3 regions of the Saccharopolyspora sp. NPDC000359 genome follow, and region 3 is predicted to be linked to each of the others. Evidence: riboswitches for the same ligand, from Rfam matches in the RefSeq annotation. Region 3 holds a riboswitch; each other region holds the start of a gene.
What was found. A riboswitch is a leader RNA that binds a small molecule or an ion and turns the genes downstream of it on or off. The one in region 3 is predicted to bind S-adenosylmethionine.

Region 1 (7,882 bases), on a different contig from region 3:
GAAACTGCGAGCTCAGCCAGCCGGGCCGGACGGTGGTGGCGGACGAGGTCACCATCGCCGCCCCGCTGGACCTCCCGGCCACCATGCCGGAGCACGCCAGCGAGCTCTACGCCCGCAACGTCCAAGCCCTGCTGGAGCTGGTGCTGGTCGACGGCCGCCCCGCCCCGGACTTCTCCGACGAGGTCCTGGCCGCCGCCTGCGCCACCCGCACAGACCCAGGTGAGGGGGCACCCGTGACCTGACCGGGGCACGGGCGCCCCCTCACCCCGTCCCGGGAGGAGGGGCGATGTTCCTGGCTGACCTCGCGATCCTGGTGCTGGCCGGTTTCGTCGGCTTCGCGGTGATCTCCAAGGTGCCGAACACGCTGCACACCCCGCTGATGTCCGGCACCAACGCGATCCACGGCATCGTGCTGCTGGGCGGGGTGCTGGTGCTCGGGTCCGGTGTGGACGACCTCGGGTCGCAGCTGCTGGCCTTGGTGGCCATCATCTTCGGCACCATCAACGTGGTCGGCGGGTTCCTGGTCACCGACCGGATGCTGGGCATGTTCAAGGGCAAGCCGGAACCCGCGCGGAAGGACGCCGAGAAGTGATCACGCTGCGGTCGGTCCTCTACATCCTGGCGTTCGCGCTGTTCATCTACGGCTTGATGGGCCTGACCGGGCCGCGGACCGCGGTGCGCGGCAACGCGATCGCCGCCGCGGGCATGGCGGTCGCGGTCATCGCCACGCTGCTCACCCCCGGTCTCGGCAACTGGGGGCTGATCGCGCTCGGCCTGGTGGTCGGCACGGTGATCGGCGTCCCGGCCGCGCGGCAGGTGAAGATGACCGCGATGCCGCAGATGGTGGCGCTGTTCAACGGCGTCGGCGGCGGCGCGGTGGCGCTCACCGCCTGGGTCGAGTTCCGGGAGGACCCCGGGTTCCAGGGCGCGCCGCTGCACGTGCCGGTGGCCACGATGTTCGCCGCGATCATCGGCTCGATCTCGTTCTGGGGTTCGCTGGTGGCCTTCGGCAAGCTGCAGGAGCTCGTCCCCGGCCGCCCGATCACGGTCGGCCGCCTGCAGCTGCCGCTGAACGTGCTGCTGCTGGTCGGCGCGGTGGCGTGCGCCGTGGCGGTCGGGCTGGGCAGCGACGTCGAACTGCTGCTGGTGGCGGTGCTGGTGCTGGCCGGGCTGGGTGGGATCGCGGTGGTGCTGCCGATCGGCGGTGCGGACATGCCGGTGGTGGTGTCGCTGCTCAACGCCTTCACCGGGTTGTCCGCCGCGGCGGCCGGTCTCGCGCTGAGCAACACGGCGATGATCGTCGCCGGGATGCTCGTGGGCGCCTCCGGTTCGATCCTGACCGACCAGATGGCCAAGGCGATGAACCGCTCCATCCCGTCGATCATCGCCGGCGGCTTCGGCGGCACCGCCGCGTCCGCCCCGGTGACCAGCGGTGGCCCGGTGCGCTCGGTCAGCGCCGCGGACGTGGCCATCCAGCTGGCCTACGCGGGGCAGGTGATCGTGGTGCCCGGCTACGGGATGGCGGTCGCGCAGGCCCAGCACGCGGTGCAGGACATGGCGAAGCTGCTGGTGGACCGCGGCGTCGGCGTGGCCTACGCGGTCCACCCCGTGGCCGGGCGGATGCCCGGGCACATGAACGTGCTGCTCGCGGAGGCCGACGTGCCCTACGAGCAGCTCAAGGAGATGGACGAGATCAACGACGAGTTCGCCCGCACCGACGTGGCGCTGGTGATCGGCGCCAACGACGTCACCAACCCGGCGGCGCGCAGCGACCCGAGCTCGCCGATCTACGGCATGCCGATCCTCAACGTCGACCAGGCCCGGACGGTGGTCGTGCTCAAGCGCTCGATGCGCGCGGGCTTCGCCGGAGTGGACAACGCCCTCTACACCGACCCGAAGACGGCGATGCTCTTCGGCGACGCCAAGTCCTCGGTCCGGGAGATCGTCGAAGAGCTCAAAGCCCTCTGACCGCCGCGACTCCCCTGCGCGATCTCACGGGAAGTCGCGCCCGGCGACGGGGCTCAGCCTTCCTTCTTCCGGAAGAAGTCCAGCGGGCTGGAGCGCTTGGGGCGCTCCGGCTTGTTCCGGCTGCGGTACTCCAGCTTCGGCCAGTCCCCCGCCTCACCCGACGAGGGGGTGGGCTCCGGGGCGCCGAGGACCGAGGGCGCGGCCGACCCCACGTCCTCCGCGCTGATCACGTCGCCGAGGTTGGTGAACCCGCTGGGCGGGGTCTCCGCGTCAGCCCCGGGGTCGATCACCGGCATGCCGGTGGGCGGTGTCGGCGCATCCGAGCCCCCGAACGTTCCCGACTGTGCCATCAAGCCCCCTCCACGGGTAGGTCGTGCAGCAACGGTACCTGGTTCAGCGGTCCTGGTCGCGGAGCTCGTCGAGCGCGTGCTGCAGGTCGTCCGGGTACTGGCTCTCGAAGGTCACCCAGCCGCCCGAGGGGTGTTCGAAGGACAAGCTCCGGGCGTGCAGCCACTGTCTGGTGATGGCCAGCTTTCGCGCCAGGACCGGGTCCGCACCGTAGGTCAGGTCGCCGACGCACGGGTGCTTGATCGCTGAGAAGTGCACTCGGATCTGGTGCGTGCGACCGGTTTCCAGCTTCACGTCCACCAGCGAGGCGGCGCGGAACGCCTCCACCGTCTCGTAGTGCGTGATGCTCGGCTTGCCGCCGGTGACCACCGCGAACTTGTAGTCGTGGCGGGGATGCCGGTCGATCGGCGCGTCGATGGTGCCGCGGCTGGGGTCGGGGTGCCCCTGCACCACCGCGTGGTAGCGCTTGTCCACGGTGCGCTCCTTGAACGCCCGCTTGAGCACCGAGTAGGCGTGCTCGCTCTTGGCGACCACCATCACCCCGGTGGTGCCCGCGTCGAGCCGGTGCACGACGCCCTGCCGCTCGGCGGCGCCGGTGGTCGCGATGCGCACCCCGGCGGCGGCCAGCCCGCCGACCACCGTCGGGCCCTCCCAACCGGGGCTCGGGTGCACCGCGACGCCGATCGGCTTGTCCACCACCACGATGTCGTCGTCCTGGTGGAGGATCTCCAGCCCCTCCACCGGCACGGCGACGACCTGCAGCGGCTGCTGCGCGGCGGGCAGGGACACCTCCAGCCACGAACCGGCCACCAGCCGGTCGGACTTGCCCGCGGGGTTGCCGTCGAGCAGCACGTCACCGGACTCGGCGAGGGTGGCCACCGCGTTGCGGGACAGCCCCAGCAGCTTCGACAGGCCCGCGTCGACCCGCATGCCGTCCAGCCCCTCGGGCACCGGCAGAGTTCGAAGATCGCTCACGACTCGTTCCCCGCCGCCTTCTTCTTCCGGTGCACGGTGCCGTCGTAGTCACGGCCCATCAACGACAGCAGCACGACCAGCACGCCGCCGACGACGATGCAGCTGTCGGCGATGTTGAACACCGGCCACACCGCGCCACCGGGGGCGAGCAGCGACAGGAAGTCGACCACGTGGCCCTGCAGCGGGCCGGGCGCGCGGAAGATGCGGTCCACCAGGTTGCCGCACGCGCCGCCGAGCACCAGGCCGAGGCCGATCGCCCAGCCCGGCGAGCGCAGCTTCGGGGCCAGCCAGATGATCACGCCGACCACCGCGATGGCCAGCAGCGCCAGCAGCCAGGTCAGGCCGGTGGCCAGGGAGAACGCCGCGCCCGGGTTGCGCAGCACGTCGAGGTAGAGCAGTCCGCCGAGCACCTCCACCGGCGGCTCGCCCTCCAGCTCGGCGACCACGAGGACCTTGGTGAGGATGTCGAGCCCGAGCCCGACCAACGCCACCCCGAACAGCAGCGCCAGCAGCTTGCGCGGTGTGCGCGGTCGCTCACCGGGCGCTCCGCTGGACGTCCCGGCGGTCTCGGCCGGGGTCTCGGGCGCCTGCTCGACGGCTTCCCCGGGGTCGGCCGACTCCGGGGATGACTGCCTGGGTGTGGACTGGTCGCTGCTCACACCCCCATTGTCCCTGAACCGCACCGACCGGGTTCCGGCAGTCCCACTGCCCCGCCCCGCAGTTTCAATTGAAACTGCGGTCCGCCAGGGGCCCGAATCGCAGTTTCAATTGAAACTGCGACTCGACGCCGCACCGGGACCACGCCCACCCAACCCGGGAGGAGCCGCGGGGTGGGAGTGGTCAGGGGAGGAAGTCCGGGAGGGGGCGCAAGTCGTCGACCGGGGTCCAGCGGCCGTCGACCTGTTCGTAGCGCCAGGTCGGGCCGTTGGCGACCAGCTCGCGGAGGGCGCCCACCAGCCGGTCGACGTGCTCGGCCGTGGTGCCCAGGCCGATGCTGACGCGCACCGCGCGGTCCGCGTCCGCCCCAGCGCGGGACAGCAACCGCCGAGTGGCCAGGTGCGCGCAGAACAGCCCGTCGCGGACGCCGATGCCGTACTCGGCGGAGAGCGCGGCGGCGAGCAGTCCGGGGTCCTGGCCGTCGACGGTGAAGCTCACCACGCCGACCCGCTCGTGGTCGGGCCCGAACAGCCGGAGCTCGCGCAACCCCGGCACCTCGCGCAACCCGGCGCGCAACCGGCCCAGCAGCGCCTCCTCGTGCGCCACGACGTCCGACCAGTTCGCCGACAGCTCCGCGCAAGCCTTGGCCAGGGCGTGCACGCCGACCGTGTTCGGCGATCCCGCCTCGTGCCGCTCCGCTCCGCTGGTCCAGCTCACCGCGCGCTCGTGCACCTGCCGGGTCGCACCGCCTCCGGCCAGGTACGGGTCCGCGGCGTTGAGCCAGTCGGCGCGCCCGACCAGCGCGCCCGCACCGAACGGCGCGTAGAGCTTGTGCCCGGAGATGGCGACGTAGTCGATGTCGAGCTCGGCGATCCGCACCGGGCGGTGCGGGGCGAGCTGCGCGGCGTCCAGCACGGTCCGCGCACCGCGGCGGCGGGCGACCCGGGCGAGCTCAGCGACCGGCCACAGCTCGCCGGTGACGTTGGAAGCCCCGGTGATCACCGCCAGCCGCGGCCCCTCCGGGCACTCCGCCAGCGCCGCGTCCAGCGCGGCGACCACCTCGGCCGGGGTTCCCGGGGCCTCGATCCGCCGCACCCGCGGGCCGCCCCAGGGGAGCAGCGCGGCGTGGTGCTCGGTGTCGAAGACGACGACGGAAGTGCTGCGTGGCAGGGCCCTGGCCAGCAGGTTCAGCGCGTCGGTGGTGTTGCGGGTGAAGATCACCGAGTCGGTTCGGCGGGCCCCGACGAACTCGCGCAGGACGTCCCGCGCCCCCTCGTAGACCCGCGTGCACACCTGCGAGGCGAAACCCGCGCCGCGGTGCACGCTCGCGTACCACGGCAGCAGCTGGTCAACAGCCGTCCGGACGCTCTCCAGGCAGGGCGCGCTGGCGCCGTGGTCGAGGTTGGCGTAAGTGGCGCTGCCCCCGGTGACCAGCGGGACCCGCAGCGCGTTCCCGACCACGGCGGGCACGCGGTGGTCAGCAGTGGACTGCGTCGGAATGGTGACGACGGCAGACGTCATGATGCCCCTCCCAGGGCCTCATCGGACCCGTCCTGAGGGGTCCGCGCTTGCCGGGTCGCCCTGCGCGACCGGCCAGGTCCTCACCCGGGGCACCCCACCGCGGTTGGAGGGTTGCCGGCCAGCGAGCCGGGGCTTGGCGCTGGCACTCATGACCTTCGGAACAGGAGATTAGGAAAGGGCCCGCACCGCGAGCAACACCTCTTCCCGAAGCGTGGGAGAGGTCTGCGTCACAGCAACGTGGGCGGGCACCTCACGCGCGAGGTGCCCGCCCACGTCGGGGATCAGACCCGGGCGACCGAAACCTCGACCTCGGTGCCGTCCCCGACCGTGCCGGTGGAACCGCCGACCGCGGAACCGGGTTCGACCGCGTCGGCGAGGGTTTCGGCCGCGATGAACTCGCGGTGCGCAGTCACCGCCGACAGCACCTCCTCGGGCGCCGAGACGGTCACCGTGATCCGGTCGGAGACCTCGAAGCCCGCGTCCTTGCGCGCCTGCTGGACGACGCGGACCACGTCGCGGGCCACGCCCTCGGCGGCCAGCTCCGGGGTCACCTCGGTGTCCAGCACGACCAGCCCCAGGTCGCCGGGCAGCGGCGAAGCCGCACCGGAGTCGGTGGACACCAGCCGCTCGGTGAACTCGCCCTCCTGCAGCTCGATCCCGGCCGCGACGACCGCACCGCCCGGCGTGCGGCTCCACTCGCCCGCCTTGACCGCCTTGATCACCTTCTGCACGTCGCGGCCCAGCCGCGGACCGGCCGCCCGCGCGTTCACCGCGATCTCGAAGTGGCCGTGCGCGGCCACGTCGGTGGTCAGCTCCAGCTCCTTGACGTTGACCTCGTCGCGGATCAGCTCGGCGAAGGGCCGCAGCGCCTCCGCCTCCGCGGTGGCCACCACCAGCTTGGCCAGCGGCAACCGCACCCGCAGGTTGTTGGCCTTGCGCAACTTCGAGGCCGTCGAGCACACCTGGCGGACCTGGTCCATCGCGCTCACCAGCGCCGCGTCCGCGGGCAGCTCGTCGACCAGCGGCCAGTCGGCCAGGTGCACCGAGCGGCCCCCGGTCAGCCCGCGCCACACCGCCTCCGCGGTCAGCGGCAGCATCGGCGCCATCACCCGGCAGGTCACCTCCAGCACGGTGTGCAGGGTGTCGATGGCGTCGCGGTCACCGGCCCAGAAGCGGTCGCGGGAGCGCCGCACGTACCAGTTGGTCAGCACCTCCAGGAAGTCCCGGACGGTGCCGCACGCCCCGGCCAGGTCGAGCGAGTCCAGCGCGGCCTGCACGTCGCCGACCAGCTCGTGGGTCTTGGCCAGCACGTAGCGGTCCAGCACGTGCTGACTGTCCACCCTGGACTCACCGGTGACGCCCTCGGCGTTGGCGTACAGCGCCAGGAAGTACCAGGAGTTCCACAACGGCAGCACCGCCTGGCGCACCGCCTCCCGGATGCCCTGCTCGGTGACCACCAGGTCGCCGCCGCGCAGGATCGGGCTGGCCATCAGGAACCAGCGCATCGCGTCCGAGCCGTCGCGGTCGAAGACCTCGTTGACGTCCGGGTAGTTGCGCTTGGACTTCGACATCTTCAGCCCGTCGTGGCCCAGCACGATGCCGTGCGCCACCACGTTCTTGAACGCGGGCCGGTCGAACAGCGCGGTGGCCAGCACGTGCAGCGTGTAGAACCAGCCGCGGGTCTGGCCGTTGTACTCGACGATGAAGTCACCCGGGTAGTGGTGCTCGAACCACCCGGCGTTGTCGAACGGGTAGTGCACCTGCGCGAACGGCATCGAGCCGGACTCGAACCAGCAGTCCAGCACCTCCGGCACTCGGCGCATGGTGGACCTGCCGGTCGGGTCGTCCGGGTTGGGCCGGGTGAGCTCGTCGATCTCCGGGCGGTGCAGGTCCTTCGGCCGTACCCCGAAGTCGCGCTCCAGCTCGTCCAGCGAGCCGTAGACGTCGGTGCGCGGGTGGTTCGGGTCGTCGGAGACCCACACCGGGATCGGCGAACCCCAGTACCGGTTGCGGGAGATGTTCCAGTCGCGGGCGTTCTCCAGCCACTTGCCGAACTGGCCGTCCCGGATGTGCCCCGGCACCCAGTTGATCTGCTGGTTGAGCTCGACCATCCGGTCCTTGAACTTGCTGACCGCCACGAACCAGGACGACACCGCCCGCTGGATCAGCGCGTTGTCGCAGCGCCAGCAGTGCGGGTACGGGTGGTCGTAGGTCTCGTGCCGCAGCAGCAGGCCCGCGTCCTTGAGGTCGCGGGCGATCTGCTTGTTCGCCTCGAAGACCTGCAGGCCCTCGTACGGCGGCACCTCCGCGGTGAACTTGCCGTGCGCGTCGACCGGCACCACTGGCTCGATGTCGGCGGCGTCGGTGACGAGCTTGTCCTCCTCACCGAAGGCCGGTGCGATGTGCACGATCC
Region 2 (7,882 bases), on a different contig from region 3:
CCAGCTCGTCATCGAGCGCCCCGGCGATCCGCAGCGCTTCGGAGTGCACCTGACCCCAGGTTCGCAACCGCGGCTGCGCGGGTTCACCCGTGGTGAGCCCCCGCCCGCCGTCACCGGAGTTGCGCTGGGCCGAAGCCACGAGAGCTGCCAAGAACCGACTCATGTGACGCAGCTTACGATCCACCCGATCCGCCGCGCAGCGAGCTCAGCCCAGTTGGTCGGCGAGTTCCATCCAGCGGGTCTCGACGTCGTCCTTCTCCTGGTGGAGGGCACGCAGTTCGGTGTTCAGCTCCGCCAGCCGCTCCGGGTCCGTCGCGGCCTCCGCGAGCTTCTCGTGCAGCTTCTGCTCGCGCTCCGCCAGCTTGTCGAGCTGCCGCTCGCAGCGCGCGAGCTCCTTGCGCGCCGCGTGCTCCTCCGCGCCCGAGAGGCCTCGCGGCTTCGCCGCGTCGGTCGCCTGCTTGCCGACGCTGGTCTCCGCGGCCAACAGCGACTCGCGGCGCTGCAGGTACTCGTCGATGCCACCCGGCAGGTGCGTCAGCCGACCGTCGCCGAACAGCGCGTGCACGCTGTCGCACACCCGCTCCACCAGGTACCGGTCGTGCGAGACGACCACCAGGGTGCCCGGCCAGCCGTCGAGCAGGTCCTCCAGCTGTTGCAGGGTGTCGATGTCCAGGTCGTTGGTGGGCTCGTCGAGGACCAGCACGTTCGGCTCGGCCATCAGCAGCCGCGCCAGCTGGAGCCGGCGGCGCTCACCCCCGGAGAGGTCCTCGACGGGCGTCCACTGACGACCCTTGCCGAACCCGAACTTCTCCCCCAGCTGGGAGGCGGACAGCTCGTACTTGCCGAGGGTGACGCGCTCGGCGACGTCCTCGATCGCTTCCCGCACCCGCCAGTGGCCGGGCAGGTCGTGCAGCTCCTGGGTCAGGTGCGCCAGCCGCACCGTCTTGCCCTCGATGCGCTTGCCCGCGTCGGGCTCGCGCTCGCCCGCGAGCAGCTTCAGCAGCGTCGTCTTCCCGGAGCCGTTGACGCCCACCAGCCCCAGCCGGTCGCCGGGGCCGATGCGCCAGGTCACGCCGTCCAGCAGCGTCCGGTCGGCGACCCGGAGGTCGACGTCCTCCAGCTCCAGCACGGTCTTGCCCAGGCGCCGCTTGGCGAAGGCGACCAGCTCCGCGGAGTCGCGCGGTTCCGGCACGTCGGAGATCAGCGCCTCGGCCGCCTCCACCCGGTAGCGCGGCTTGGAGGTGCGGGCCTTGGCGCCGCGCTGCAGCCAGGCGAGCTCCTTGCGCGCGAGGTTCTGCCGCTTCTCCTCGGCGGCCTGCGCGATGCGGGCGCGCTCGGCGCGGGCGAAGATCCAGTCCGCGTAGCCGCCCTCGTACTGCTCGACGCGGCCGTCGACGACCTCCCAGGTCCGGTTGCAGACGGTGTCCAGGAACCAGCGGTCGTGGGTGACGACCACCAGCGCGCACCTGCGCTCCAGCAGGTGGTCGGCCAGCCAGCGCACCCCTTCGACGTCGAGGTGGTTGGTCGGCTCGTCCAGCACCAGCAGGTCGATGTCGCGGACCAGCGCGGCGGCCAGCGCGACGCGGCGGCGCTCGCCACCGGAGAAGTCCTTGACCGGGGTGTCCAGCCCGAGCTTGGTCATGCCGAGGCCGGTGAGCACGGAGCGCACCTTCGCGTCGGCGGCCCACTCGTGCTCGGCGGTGAAGCCGTGCGGGTCGAGCACCGCGTGCCGCACCGTCGCGTCCTCGGGGAGCTCGGTGCGCTGGGTGACCACGGCCATCCGCAGGTCGCGCGACTGGCTGACCCGGCCGTCGTCCGGTTCGGCGAGACCGGCGAGTACCTCGAGCAGCGTCGTCTTGCCGCCGCCGTTGAGCCCGACGACCCCGATCCGCTCGCCCGCCGACACGCCCAGGGACACCCCGTCCAGCAGCGGGCGCACGCCGTAGCTCTTGTGGACCGATTCGAGATTGACCAGGTTCACCATCGAGTGCTCGTCTACTCCATCAACTGCGTTACGTGGTCAGGGGGATCGCAGTTTCAATTGAAACTGCGATCCGCCGTGGCTGGGGACCGCAGTTTCAATGGAAACTGCAGATCGTTGTCACCCACCAGGAGGTCACCTAGGCGTGGACCTGGGGTGGGGTCGGGCGGTGGGCCGGTTCCTCGGACACGAGCTTCGCGCCCGGCACCGGGCCGTGGGCCACGCGGACCGTCCGGCACACGCCCGCACCGGAGAGCTCCGCCGCCACGCGCACCGCCGAATCCGCGTCCGTGCACAGGAAGGCACAGGTGGGCCCGGAACCGGAGACGATCCCGGCGAGCGCACCCGCCTGCACGCCCGCGCGCAGCGTGCGGCGCAGGTTCGGGCGCAGCGAGACCGCGGCCGCCTGCAGGTCGTTGCCCAGCAGCAGCGCGAGCTGGCGGGGATCGCCGGACGCCAGCGCCTCCAGCAGCGGCTCGACCTCACCAACCCGGTTCGGCCGGGACTCGGCGCGCAGCCGGTCCAGCTCGGTGTAGGCGGCGGGGGTGCTCAAGCCACGCCGGTCGAGCGCGATCACCCAGTGGAAGGTGTGCCGGGCCAGCACCGGGACCAACCGCTCCCCGCGTCCGGTGCCCAGCGCGGTGCCGCCCTGCAAGGAGAACGGGACGTCGCTGCCCAGCTTCGCGGCGAGCTCGCTGAGCTCGTCGCGCCCCAGCTCCAGCCGCCACAGCTGGTTCAGCGCCAGCAGCGTGGCGGCCGCGTCCGCGCTGCCCCCGGCCATGCCCCCGGCAACCGGGATGCCCTTGTTGATCGACAACCGCACGCCGGGCTCCTCCGGGTCCCGACCGCTGTGCTCGGCGAGCAGCTGCACCGCCTTCCACGCCAGGTTGCTGGCCCCGGTGGGCACCGATTCGGCGCCCTCGCCGTGCACCTCGACAACGGGTTCCTCGGCGGCCAGCACGGTCACCTCGTCGGTCATCGACAGCGCCTGGAAGACGGTGACCAGCTCGTGGTAGCCGTCCGGCCTGGCATCCCCGACCGAGAGGTGCAGGTTCACCTTGGCCGGTACGCGAACGGTGATGGGGGTAGGAACCACGGAGAGCACACTTAGAGCGTACGTGCCCGAGGAACCCCACCGCCGACTATGTGGCCACCTTCCCCCACCGCGCGGGTGGTGGAGGCAGCGGAGGGCACCCCCGGACCCGAGGCCCGGGGGTGCCCTCCACCGCTGCTGCCGGTCAGGAAGCCGGGATGACGGCCACGCCGCCCCACTCCTGGTTGATGAAGTCCTTGACCTGCTGCGAGCGCAGCAGTTCGGCCAGCTTCACGATCCGCGGGTCCTTGGCCAGCGCCGGGGTGGTCACCAGGCCGTTGGCGTACGGGTTGCCCTCCGGGCTCTCCACGACCACCGGGTCCTGCAGGTTGGCCTTGATCGCGTAGTTGCCGTTGACCACCGCGGCGGCGGCGTCGTCCACCGAGCGCGGCAGCTGGTCCGGCGAGAGGTCCTTGAAGTCGATGTTCTTCGGGTTCTCCGCGATCGCGGCGTCCAGCCGGGTGCCGACCGCGGCCTCCGGCTTGAGCTTGATCAACCCGCCCTGCTCCAGCAGCTTCAGGCCGCGGAACTGGTTGGCCGGGTCGTTGGACAGCGTCACGGTCGCGCCACCTGGGATCTCCTGCAGCGACTTGAACTGCTTGGAGTACACCGCCAGCGGCTCCAGGTGCACCGGCGCGACCCACTCGAAGTCACCGCCGCGCTGCTTGCGGTACTCCTCCAGGTACGGGACGTGCTGGAAGTAGTTGGCCTCCAGCTCGCCGTGCGCCACCGCCTCGTTGGGCCGGTTGTAGTCGTCGAACTTGACGATCTCGATGTCGATCCCGGCCTGCTCGGCGAGGTTGTCCTTGACGTACTCGAGGATCTCGCCGTGCGGGGTGGGGTTGACCCCGACCCGGATCGGCGCGTTGGGGTCCTCGGCAGCGGTCGGGCCGCCACCGCACGCGGTCAGCGCCAGACCGGCGGCAGCCACCAGGGCAGCAAAGCGCAAACGCATCAGGGGTTGTCCTTTCTGGACGTCAGAACGGGAACGCGTTCCCGGACGAGGGGAGGTCGGGTCACCCGGACCCGGAAGATCAGCCCGCCGCGGTGCGGCGGCGGTCGACCAGCTTGGCCGTGAGGTCGGTGATCAGCTGCATCCCGAACGCCAGCACCGCCAGGACCACCACCGAGCCGTAGAGCAGCCGGTCGTCGTAGCCCTGGTAGCCGTCCTGGATCGCGGTGGTGCCCAGGCCACCGCCGCCGATGGCGCCCGCCATCGCGGCGTAGCCGATCAGCGCCACCGCGGTGACGCCGACCGCGCCGACCAGCGCGGCCCGCGCCTCGCCGAGCAGCACCGTCCACACGATCCGCAGTCTGCTGGACCCGGTGGTGATCGCCGCCTCCACGACGGTGAAGCTGACCTCGCGCAACGCGTTCTGGGTCAACCGCGCGAAGAACGGGATCGCGCCGATGGTCAGTGGCACGATCACCGCGGTGCTGCCGATCGACGTGCCGATCAGCAGCCGGGTGAACGAGGCCAGCACCACCAGCAGCACCACGAACGGCACCGAGCGCACGACGTCGACCACGACGCCGAGCACCCGGTACAGCGCAGGCTTCGGGTTCAGCCCCACCGGCGAGCTCAGGTGTAGCAGGACACCGAGCGGCAGGCCTCCCAGCACTGCCAGCAGGGTGGACACCAACACCATGTACAGCGTGCCGAGCGTTGCCTCACCGAGGATTTCCAAGACCTCCGACCAGGGGGTCACATCAGTCACGCAGCAACTCCGTCAACGCAGACCGGGGCGCGTCGCACGTGCGCGTCCCGCTCGACCATCCACTTCAGCGCGGCCTCCGCGCGCTCGCCGCTCAGGCCGACCTTGAACTTCGCCACCGGCGTGTCGCCGAGGCGGGTCAGCCCGCCGCCGAGGATCGCCAGTTCGACACCGAACCGGCTGGCCGCCTCCGGCAGCAGCGCCCCGACCGCGGCGAAGCCGACCAGCACGACCTCGGCGACCACGTCGTGGCGGCCGTCGGTCGGGCGCAGCGGCTCGGCCTGGTCGGTGGCGGGCAGCAGCGTCGAGCTGACCCGGCTGCCGGGCTCGGCGACCAGGTCGAGCACCTTGCCGTGCTCGACCACGCGGCCGCCGTCGAGCACCGCGACGTCGTCGGCGATCTTGCGCACCACGGCCATGTCGTGGGTCACCACCAGGACGGTGACGCCGAGTTCGGCGCGGGCGCGGTCCAGCACGGTCAGCACCGAGTCGGTGGTGCCGGGGTCCAGCGCGGAGGTCGGTTCGTCGGCCAGCAGCACCGACGGCTTGGCGGCCAGCGCGCGGGCGACCGCGATCCGCTGCCGCTGCCCACCGGAGAGCTGGTCGGGGTAGACCGTGGCCTTGTCGGTCAGCCCGACGAGGTCCAGCAGCTCGCCGACGCGGCTGCGCCGCTGCGGGCCGGACATCCCGGCCGCCTCCAGCGGCAGCGCCACGTTGCCCGCGGCGGTGCGCTGCCGCAGCAGCGAATCCCCTTGCGGCACAACGCCGATCTGTCGGCGCGCGGCGCGCAGCGCCTTGCCGTCGAGGGAGACCAGGTCGGTGCCGTCGACCCGGATGGCGCCCGCGTCCGGCTTCTCCAGCAGGGCGATGCAGCGGGCCAGCGTGGACTTGCCCGCGCCGCTGGGACCCACCACGCCGCACACGGCGCCGGCCGGGATTTCCATGGTGACGCCGTCGAGGGCGCGCACGGTGCCGTTGTTCTGCTGGAAGGACTTGGTCAGGTTCTCGACTGTGATCACGATCGGCTCCACATCAGCTCGCGACGGCCGCGCTCCGCGCAGGGAGCAGCAGGCCAGGGAACTTCGGAAAGGGAGGGGAAGAGCTGGGTCACATCTCGCGACGACAGGCGGTGGTGGTGCGCCGCCCGTGGTCGATGACGCGACGCTGCGTCAGCAGCCTCCGGATGTGGCTTTGCGATGACCGGGCCGACAGCGACCGGGTGTGCTCCGCGGGCGGGCCGGCTAACAGCGCGTTGGAATCCACAGCTACTCCATCGGTCCTGGCGTTAGCACCTGCCCGTCGGGTGGTTGCTGCGGCGTCTGGGAGCCAGGTCTCTCGGCCGCTCGGGATGGATTTCCCGGATAGTAGACCCCACTGGCGGATTCCAGCGCAAGTTGATAGTCGTCACTTTCCGGAATCGTTCGCCAAATCACACACCCGGACGAGCGGGAATTTCTCCGCCACACCACGCGTTAGCAGTGACTCCTAGTAGCGGATTGACCCCGCCTGGCAAGCACCCGGACGAGTGGTTCAGCGGTCGCCCGCGACCTCGGCGATGCGCGCGAAGTCGGCGATCCGCAGCTGCTCCCCGCGCGCCGTCGGGTCGACGCCCGCGGCCCGCAGCAGCTCCTCCGCCTGGGCGGCGGACCCGGCCCAGCCGGACAGCGCGCCGCGCAACGTCTTGCGCCGCTGCGCGAAGGCCGCGTCCACCACGCGGAAGACGTCCTCGCGCTTGGCGCCCGACGGCGGGTCGACGCGGTGGAACGACACCAGCCCGGAGTCCACATTGGGCACTGGCCAGAACACCTTGCGCGGCACCGGGCCCGCGCGCCGCACGTCGGCGAACCACGCGGCCTTCACGCTGGGCACGCCGTAGACCCGGCTGCCGGGCTCGGCGGACATCCGGTCGGCGACCTCGGCCTGCACCATGACCAGCCCGTGCTCCAGGCTCGGCAGCTCGGCCAGCAGGTGCAGCACGACCGGCACGGCGACGTTGTAGGGCAGGTTGGCGACCAGCGCGGTGGGCGGCGCGGGGAAGTCGGCGGCGCGGACGCGCAGCGCATCGGCTTCGAGCACGGTGAGCCGGTCGGCCAGCGCCGGGGCGAACTCGGCGGCGGTGCGCGGCAACCTGGCGGCCAGCACCGGGTCGATCTCCACGGCGGTCACCGCGCCCGCAGCGGGCAGCAGGGCGAGCGTCAGCGAGCCGAGGCCGGGTCCGACCTCCAGCACGACGTCGTCGGCGGTGACCGACGCTGAGGACACGATGCGCCGCACCGTGTTCGGGTCGTGCACGAAGTTCTGCCCGAGCTTCTTCGTCGGCCGGATGTCCAGCTCCTCGGCCAGCCGACGCACGTCGGCCGGGCCGAGCAGCGCCGCCTGCTGGTCGTCCACAGACAAAACGTACCCGCACCCCACCCAACAGCCCCGACCAGGTGCGGCGACGTCGGAGGGCAGCAGCTGGTGAAGGGCACCTCCCGCCGATCGGGCCGACGAGAGGTGCCCTTCACCGCAGTCGAGGGCGCTGAGGGTCCGCTACCCGCACCGCCGCGCGGGACGGGGCTGGAGCCGTCAGCTCAGGCCGAGCTTGGACGAGCAGCCGGGCCAGGCGCCGTAGCCGCCACCGCGGGCGGCGCGGACCTTCTCCGCGACCGCGATCTGCTGCTCGCGGCTGGCCTGGTGGGGGTACGGCGCGTACTGGTCGCCGCCGTAGGCGTCCCAGGTGGACTTGTTGAACTGCAGGCCGCCGTAGTAGCCGTTGCCGGTGTTGATGGCCCAGTTGCCGCCAGCTTCGCACTGCGCCAGCTTGTCCCAGACCCCGCTGGTCGGCGGCTGCTTGCCACCGACGCGCACGACCTTCTCCTGCGCTTCCTTGGTGACCTTCTCGCCGACGACCTCCCGGCCGACCTCCTCGCCGTTGCGGGTGGTCACGCGGGTGGTCACGATCTTCTCGCCGGGCACGCCGGGGAACTCGACCCGCTCCTCGCCCTTGAACATCGTGTTGTCGACGATCTCGCGGACCGGCGGCTGGACCGGCGTGGTCACGTTGATCACCGTGCTGCCGGTGCGGGTGATACGCACCTCGGCACCGGTGAC
Region 3 (7,882 bases):
GGAGGCCATCGCGGTCCCGCTGGCAGCGCACGTCGTGACCGCTCCGCTGATCGCGGCGCTGTCCGGCACGGTCAGCCTCGTCGCGGTACCCGCGAACCTGCTGGCCGGTCCGGTCGTCGCACCGGCGACCGTGTTCGGCGTGCTGGCAACGGTGGTCGCGCCGTTGTCCGGTTGGCTGGCGGGCGCGTTCTGCTGGCTGGCCGCGCCCGAGCTGGAGTGGCTGGTGCTGGTCGCCGACCGGGCAGCAGCGGTGCCCGGCGGGGCCTTCGACTGGCTGCCCGGGACCACCGGCGGACTGCTGCTGGCGGGGCTGGTCGCCGTTGGTCTGGTCGCGTTGCGCGGCAAGCGGTTCCGCGTCCTGGCGTCGGTGGGCCTGCTGCTCGCGGTGCTCGTGCTGGTGCCGGTGCGCAGCGCGGTGTCCGGCTGGCCCGCGCCCGGCTGGAGCATGGTCGTCTGCGACGTCGGCCAGGGGGACGGGCTCGTGCTCGCCACCGGGCGCCCGGGGGAAGCAGTGGTGGTTGACACCGGCCCCGACCTCCGGCGGGCGGCAGCGTGCCTGGACCGACTCGGAGTGCGCCGCGTCCCGCTGGTCGTGCTGACGCACCTGCACGCCGATCACGTCAGCGGGCTCACCGGGCTGCTGGGCGAGTTCGCGGTCGGTGCGGTGGCGGTGGGGCCGCTGCGGGAGCCGGAGTGGGCGATGCGGCAGGTGCTGCGGGACACCCGGGCGCACCGGGTGCCGGTCGTGCCGATGCAGTCCGGGCAGCGGGTGCGCTGGCCGGGCCTGGTGCTGGACGTGCTGGCACCGGATCCGGCGTCGACCCGGTCGCAGACGGCCGAGGACGCCAACGACGCCTCGATCGTGCTGCTGGCGACCACCCCGGCCGGGCGGCTGCTGCTCACCGGCGACATCGAGCTGCCCGCCCAGGGGCGCCTCATGGCCGCCGGGCTGGACCTGCGGGCCGACGTGCTCAAGGTCCCGCACCACGGATCCCGGTACACCACACCGAGATTGCTGAGCGCGGTGCGGCCGCGGACGGCGCTGATCAGCGTCGGCGACGGCAACAGCTACGGGCACCCCAGCCCGTTCGTGGTGGACCTGCTCACCCGCGGCGGCGCGGAAGTGCTGCGCACCGACCAGGAAGGAGACATCGCGATCCTGCCCGGCCCACGAGGTCCGCGGCACGTCTCACGCGGAGATCCGCTGCGCGCGGTGGACCGCTGAACTCCAGTCCCTTGTAGACGGTACGTGCGCGGTGCCGCGAGCAGCACCGCGCACGTCCGGGAAAGCGGGTTACAGGCCCAGGGCCTGGTTGACGGCCTCGGTCGTCGGAGCCACGGTGGCCTTCGGGCCGATCTGGTCCTGGACCGCGTCCAGCGTCTTCAGCCCGTCACCGGTGATCAGCAGGACGGTCTCGGCGTCCGGGTCGATCTTGCCGGTCTCGACGAGCTTCTTCGCGGTGGCCACGGTGACCCCACCGGCGGTCTCGGCGAAAATGCCCTCGGTGCGGGCCAGCAGCCGGATGCCCTCGCGGACCTCGTCGTCGGTGACGTCCTCGATGGCACCACCGGTCTTGCGCACGATGTCCAGCACGTACGGACCGTCGGCGGGCGCGCCGATGGCCAGCGAGCGGGCGATGGTGTCCGGCCGCACCGGCTGCACCACGTCCTGGTCGTTCTTGTACGCGGTGGACACCGGGGAGCAACCGGTGGCCTGCGCGCCGAAGATCCGCACCGGGCTCGGCTCCACCAGGCCGACCTCGCTGAGCTCGTTGAACCCCTTGTGAACCTTGGTCAGCTGCGAGCCGGAGGCGATCGGCACCACGATCTGCTCGGGGATGCGCCAGCCGAGCTGCTCGGCGACCTCGAAGGCCAGGGTCTTGGAACCCTCGGAGTAGTAGGGGCGGACGTTGACGTTGACGAACGCCCAGTCCTCGTGCTCCCCGGCCAGCTCGGTGGCCAGGCGGTTCACGTCGTCGTAGTTGCCGTCGACGGCGAGCAGCGAGCCGTCGTAGACCGCGCTCATCAGAATCTTGGCGCGCTCCAGGGTCTTCGGCACCAGCACCACCGAGTCCCACCCGGCGCGGGCGGCGGCCGCGGCGACCGCGTTGGCCAGGTTGCCGGTCGACGGGCAGGCCAGCACCTTGAACCCGAACTCGCGGGCGGCGGCCAGCGCGACCGCGACCACGCGGTCCTTGAAGGAGTGGGTCGGGTTCCCGGTGTCGTCCTTGATCCAGATCCGCTTGACGCCCAGCGCCTTGGCGAGGTTGTCGGCCCGGATCAGGCGGGTACAGCCGGGGTCGGTGTTCGGGTGCTCCTCGACGTTGGAGGGCACCGGCAGCAGCTGCTTGTAGCGCCAGATCGACCGGGGACCGGCTTCGATGTCCTCGCGGCGGATCCGGGGGAAGTCGTAGGCCACTTCCAGCGGCGAGAAGTCTTCGAGCGACACGAACTCGGGGGCCAGCGGCTGCCGGTGGCCCTCTTCCTTGGACACCAGTTCGACGGCGTTGCCGAGGTCGAAGGTCGTGTTCGTGCGCTGGGCAGCAGCGGTCATCGCGAGGTCCTCTCCTCATCTGTCCCGCGGACGGGTCGGAATTGGCACCGCTTTCGCCGGAGACCTCGCGCTGAACATCACGATTCACCGGGCGAACGGTTGCCGGGGCTTCATCGGGCCGTTCCCTCTGCCCCTCTGGATGAGCTATTCGGTTGTGCTCGCAACGCTAATGGATCGCGCCGCGTTCTGGCCAGGCCGATCCAGATGCCGGGATCGTCACGGGTGCGTGGGACCATGCCTGCATGAGTTCACCGGCCGTGGTCACCGATCCGCTGCACTTGGTCCTCGGCGACGAGGAACTGCTGGTGGAACGTGCGCTGTGGGCGGCCGTCGGAGCGGCCCGCGCGGCGGACCCGGAAGCGGAGCTGCGCCGGGTGAAGGTGAGCGAACTCACCCCTCCGGAGCTCGCCGAGATGCTCAGCCCGTCGCTGTTCGCGGAGGGCCGGGTGCTGGCCGTGGAGTCCGCGCAGGACGCGGGCAAGGAGATCGCCGAAGCCCTGCTCTCGCACGCCAAGCAGCCGGTCGACGGCGTGACGCTCGTGGTCGTGCACTCCGGTGGCGGGCGGTCCAAGCACGCGAAGGAGTTGCCCAACGCGCTGCGCAAGCTGGGCGCGCGCGTCACCGAGTGCAACAAGATCACCAAACCCGCCGAGCGGGAGTCGTTCGTCCGCGACGAGGTCCGCCGGGCGGGCGGCAAGGCGGACGCGGCGGCGGTGGCCGCGCTGATCGAGACCGTCGGTTCGGACCTGCGCGAGCTCTCCGCGGCAGCGACCCAGCTGGTCGCCGACACCGGGGGCAAGGTGGACGAGACCGCGGTGCGCCGCTACCACCGGGGCCGCGCCGAGGTCACCGGGTTCGCGGTGGCGGAGAAGGCGGTGACCGGGGACCGCGCGGCCGCCCTGGAGGCGCTGCGCTGGGCGGTGCAGCTCGGTGTGCCGCACGTGCTGATCGCCGATGCGCTGGCGGACTCGGTCCGCACCATCGGCCGGGTCGCCGCTGCCGGTGGTCGCAACGACCCGTTCCGGCTGGCCGGGGAGCTGGGCATGCCCGCGTGGAAGGTGAAGAAGGCGCTGGCGCAGTCCCGGGGCTGGAACCCCAGGAGCCTCGCCGCCGCGCTCCAGGCCGTCGCCGAGGTCAACGCCGGGGTCAAGGGCATGGCCGCCGACGCCACCTACGCGCTGGAGCGCACCGTCCTGCGCCTGGTCGAACTCCGCAACCAGCGCTCCTGAACGGCAAACGGCCCCTTCCCGCCGGGGAAGGGGCCGAAGACCAGGCCGAGCCTCAGAGCTCGTTGACGCGCTGAGCCAGCGCGGACTTCTTGTTGGCGGCCTGGTTGCGGTGGATCACGCCCTTGCTGGCGGCCTTGTCCAGCGCCTTGCTGGCGGCCCGCTGCAGCTCGATGGCCTTCTCCTTCTCGCCGGCGGCAGCGGCCTCGCGGAACTTGCGGATCGCGGTCTTCAGCGAGGACTTCACGGCCTTGTTGCGCTGCCGGTTCTTCTCGTTGGTCTTGATCCGCTTCATCTGGGACTTGATGTTGGCCACTGGTGCGCCTCTTCCTCGTCGTGACGAATCAGTCGTGCCGCGCTTGATCGGCCCTGCCCGGGGGCAGGTTTCCTCCACGGCGGAACGCCGCACGGCACGGTCGACCATGTTAACAGCCGCGACCTGGGCGGATGTCGGCCGGGCGAGCCGGGGCGAGAGCGATCACATCCGCCTCGGAACCGGCGCGGCAGGCCATAAGGTCGATCCTCGTGCTCGACGCCCTGAACTGGCCCGGTTTCGCCGATCTCACGCTCGCCGGTCTGCTGTTCCTCTGCGCGGCGGCGTTCCTCGCCGGGGCGGTCGACGCGATCGTTGGCGGTGGCGGCCTGATCCAGCTACCCGCCATGCTGCTGCTGATGCCCGGCGGCGAGGTGATCTACTCGTTGGCCACCAACAAGGTCGCGGCGATCGCGGGCACCTCGGCAGCGGCCCGCACCTACGCCAAGCGCACCCCGATCGACTGGCGCGCCGCGCTGCCGATGGCGGTGGTGGCGCTGCTGGGTTCGTTGGGTGGCGCGATGCTCGCCAACGCCCTGCCCTCGCACGTGCTCAACATCGTCGTGCTCGTCGCGCTGGTGGCCGTGGGTTTCTACACCTGGCGCAAGCCCGACCTCGGTTCGGTGGACGCACCGCGCTTCCAGCGCCGCGCGCAGCTGCTCGTGATGCTCGCGGGTGGCGCGGTGATCGGCTTCTGGGACGGCATCGCTGGCCCGGGCACCGGCTCGTTCCTGGTGTTCCTGCTGGTCGGCTTGGTCGGCTTCGCGTTCCTCACTGCTTCGGCCACGGCGAAGGTCGTCAACGTCGCGACCAACATCGGTGCGCTGATCTTCTTCATCCCGGCGGGCAAGGTGCTGTGGGGGCTGGGGATCTTGATGGCGTTGAGCAACATCGCGGGCAGCGTCCTGGGCGCGGTGGTCGCGGCCCGGCGTGGCTCGGGTTTCGTGCGTCGGGTCTTCCTCACCGTGGTCGTCGGCCTCGTGATCAGCCTGGGTTGGAAGCTCGCTGCGGGCGCCTGACGTGCCGCAGCCCACAAGATCCTTCAAACCGCGCGCCGGGGCGGCGTACCATCAGCGCTGGTTGTGCCTAGGGTTCCGCCCCAGCTCCGTCGCAGATCGCCACAACCAGGAGCGCGGGGGACTGGTCCGAGCGGCACCGGCGGTCGCGGAACGGAAGCGGTCGCACATCTGACGGGACAAAAGCCTGGAGGAACCCGGTTGCTGCGCGCCCGCGCGGCACGGAGGGTTCTTCATGAGCTTGGTCGCCGTGCTCCTCGTCGTCGCCGCCGCGTTCGCGCACGCGGGCTGGAACTTCTTCGCCAAGCGCGCCGGATCGGCTGGCCCCGGGTTCGTGTGGCTGACCGCGACCTGCTCGGCTGCTCTCTACCTGCCGGTGGCCGCCGGGGTGCTGCTCTGGCAGGGGGCTCCACCTCTGCGCAGTTGGGTGCTGGGGGTGCTGGTCAGCGCGGTCGTGCACCTGGCCTACTTCCTGATGTTGCAGCGCGGCTACGCCGTCGGTGACATGTCGGTGGTGTACCCGCTGGCCAGGGGCACCGGCCCGATGTTGGCGATGCTGATCGCGGTGCTGGTGCTGGGTGAGCGGCCGGGCTGGCTCGGGGCGGCGGGCGGCCTGCTGGTCATCGCGGGCGTGCTCGTGATCGGGCTGTCCGATGGGGTGCCCCGCTCCGGCGCGAGCTTGGCCGGGGTCGGTTTCGGCGTCCTGACCGGCTCGCTGATCGCGATCTACACGGTGTGGGACGCCTACGCGGTGACCGGCCTGGCGCTGTCCCCGCTGCTGTACGACTGGGCGAACAACCTCGCCAGGTCGGTCCTGCTGGCCCCGTACGCGGTTCGCCGCCGCGCCCAGATCGCCGCGGTCTGGTCCGAGCACCGGGCGTCCGTGCTGGCGGTGGCGCTGCTGTCGCCGCTGGCCTACATCCTGGTGCTGTTCGCGATGCAGCTCGCCCCGGTGAGCCTGGTGGCCCCCGCCCGGGAGCTGAGCATCGTGATCGCGGGCCTGCTGGCTTGGCGCTTCCTCGGTGAGTCCCAACCCGGCCGCCGCATGGCGGGCGCCCTCGTCGTCCTCACCGGGGTGGTCCTGCTCGGCCTCGCCTGACCGGCCCCGCGCTCGGGGACCCGCGAACTCCTGCGGCGGTGCGGTGCACTTCGGCAGGTACTCCCGGGCACTCGCACGGCGCGTGCCATCGGTGCCTGGGCGTGCGATGGCGGAGCCGGGCTTCTCCCGGATGACTCGTTGCGCAACAGCACGAGCACTGCGATGAGCTCGATGCCGAAGTGCAGCGCGCGCATGCGCATAGCCAGCCTGAGGTCGCCCCCGGCTTCGGGGGTGTCCTGGTGATCGCATGCGATGCCGAACCCACCACCTCGCGTGGCTGTGCTACTTCGGGCGGAGCGCGCTGCGAGGACCGGGTGACTCGGCAGTCTGGGGTGCGGGCCGGTAGGAATGGGGCATGGATGTCTTGGCCAGCCGGTTGATCCTCCGGCCCCGCGAGCGGGACCGGTCGGTGCGGTTCTACCGGGACGTGCTCGGACTGGCGATCGCTCGGGAGTTCCCCGGTGGCACGGTGTTCTTCCTCGGCCAGGGGTTCCTGGAGGTCTCCGGCAGCGGTGGGCCCGGCCCCAGCCCGGACCAGGTCCTGTGGGTGCAGGTGCGCGATGTCCGGGCCGAGTTCGCGCAGCTGCGCGAGCGGGGCGTCACCGTGCTGGCCGAGCCCGAGCGCAAGCCGTGGGGCCTGGACGAGGCCTGGATCGCCGACCCGGACGGCATGCGGATCGTGCTGGTGGAGATCCCGGACGACCATCCGCTGCGCATCGACGTCCGCAACCTCTGAGGTCCGCGGGGCACCGTGACCAGCTCTGTTCCGGCTCGCGCGGCCATGCGAGCCGGTCTCCTGCGGCCCCGCCGTCCGGGGCGGGGCCGCAGGGGAGAAGTGGCTACTGGATTTCGGCGATCAGCGCGTCGCGCTTGGCGTCGGGGAGGAACGATGCCCGGAACGAATCCGCGGCGAGCTGGCGCAGCACCGCGTCGTCGAGCTTGAGCGCGTCCTGCAGCGCGACGAAGTTCTCCCCGACGTACCCGCCGAAGTAGGACGGGTCGTCGGAGTTGATCGTCACCAGCAGCCCGGCGTCGAGCAGTCGCGGCAGCGGGTGCTGGGACAGCTCCGGCACGCAGCGCAGCCGGACGTTCGACAGCGGGCAGACCGTCAGCGGCGTGCGGTCGTCGGCGAGGCGCTTGAGCAGCGCGCTGTCCTCGACCGACCGGATGCCGTGGTCGACCCGCTCCACGCCGAGCACGTCGATGGCCTGCCAGACGTACTCCGGCGGCCCCTCCTCACCGGCGTGCGCGACCACGTGCAGACCCGCCTCGCGAGCACGGGCGAACACCGGCTCGAACACCTGCGGCGGGTGGCCCACCTCGGCGGAGTCCAGGCCGACCCCGTCGATCTGCTCCAGGTGCGGCTGCAGGCCCTCCCAGGTCTCCAAGGCCTCCTGCGGGCCGCGGTCGCGCAGGAAGCACGCGATCAACCGGGTGGAGATGCCGAAGCGCTCCTCGCTGTGCCGCAGCGACTCGGTCAGCCCGGCCACGACCGACGACAGCGGGACACCGCGGGAGGCGTGGGCCTGCGGGTCGAAGAAGATCTCCGCGTGCCGGACGCCCTGCTCGCGGGCCTTGGCCAGGTACGCGTCGGTGAGGTCGGTGAAGTCCTGGGCGGTGCGCAACACCGCCATCGCCAGGTAGTAGAGGTCGAGGAACGACTGCAGGTCGTCG

Region 1: it holds a riboswitch for S-adenosylmethionine, as region 3 does, so the genes downstream of both, ABT324_RS07605 (aminotransferase class V-fold PLP-dependent enzyme) here and thrC (threonine synthase) in region 3, are expected to answer to the same signal.
Region 2: it holds a riboswitch for S-adenosylmethionine, as region 3 does, so the genes downstream of both, ABT324_RS04975 (methionine ABC transporter ATP-binding protein) here and thrC (threonine synthase) in region 3, are expected to answer to the same signal.

The regions. Positions count from the first base shown of each region.
Region 1 covers NZ_JBEPDU010000007.1:157,703-165,584, reverse strand. Annotated here, with positions in the region: gene ABT324_RS07635 (Re/Si-specific NAD(P)(+) transhydrogenase subunit alpha) at 1-242, shown strand, start outside; gene ABT324_RS07630 (NAD(P) transhydrogenase subunit alpha part 2) at 287-592, shown strand; gene ABT324_RS07625 (NAD(P)(+) transhydrogenase (Re/Si-specific) subunit beta) at 589-1,968, shown strand; gene ABT324_RS07620 (hypothetical protein) at 2,022-2,318, opposite strand; gene ABT324_RS07615 (RluA family pseudouridine synthase) at 2,362-3,246, opposite strand; gene lspA (signal peptidase II) at 3,288-3,950, opposite strand; gene ABT324_RS07605 (aminotransferase class V-fold PLP-dependent enzyme) at 4,132-5,469, opposite strand; SAM riboswitch class IV at 5,508-5,623, opposite strand; gene ileS (isoleucine--tRNA ligase) at 5,751-7,882, opposite strand, start outside.
Region 2 covers NZ_JBEPDU010000004.1:187,871-195,752, forward strand. Annotated here, with positions in the region: gene ABT324_RS04950 (fatty acyl-AMP ligase) at 1-163, opposite strand, end outside; gene ABT324_RS04955 (ABC-F family ATP-binding cassette domain-containing protein) at 206-1,984, opposite strand; gene ABT324_RS04960 (4-(cytidine 5'-diphospho)-2-C-methyl-D-erythritol kinase) at 2,121-3,077, opposite strand; gene ABT324_RS04965 (MetQ/NlpA family ABC transporter substrate-binding protein) at 3,220-4,029, opposite strand; gene ABT324_RS04970 (ABC transporter permease subunit) at 4,109-4,792, opposite strand; gene ABT324_RS04975 (methionine ABC transporter ATP-binding protein) at 4,789-5,808, opposite strand; SAM riboswitch class I at 6,057-6,144, opposite strand; gene rsmA (16S rRNA (adenine(1518)-N(6)/adenine(1519)-N(6))-dimethyltransferase RsmA) at 6,320-7,180, opposite strand; gene ABT324_RS04985 (resuscitation-promoting factor) at 7,358-7,882, opposite strand, start outside.
Region 3 covers NZ_JBEPDU010000018.1:75,219-83,100, reverse strand. Annotated here, with positions in the region: gene ABT324_RS14340 (DNA internalization-related competence protein ComEC/Rec2) at 1-1,225, shown strand, start outside; gene thrC (threonine synthase) at 1,295-2,554, opposite strand; SAM riboswitch class I at 2,567-2,700, opposite strand; gene holA (DNA polymerase III subunit delta) at 2,797-3,783, shown strand; gene rpsT (30S ribosomal protein S20) at 3,836-4,096, opposite strand; gene ABT324_RS14320 (sulfite exporter TauE/SafE family protein) at 4,306-5,112, shown strand; gene ABT324_RS14315 (EamA family transporter) at 5,345-6,208, shown strand; gene ABT324_RS14310 (VOC family protein) at 6,564-6,944, shown strand; gene ABT324_RS14305 (adenosine deaminase) at 7,048-7,882, opposite strand, start outside.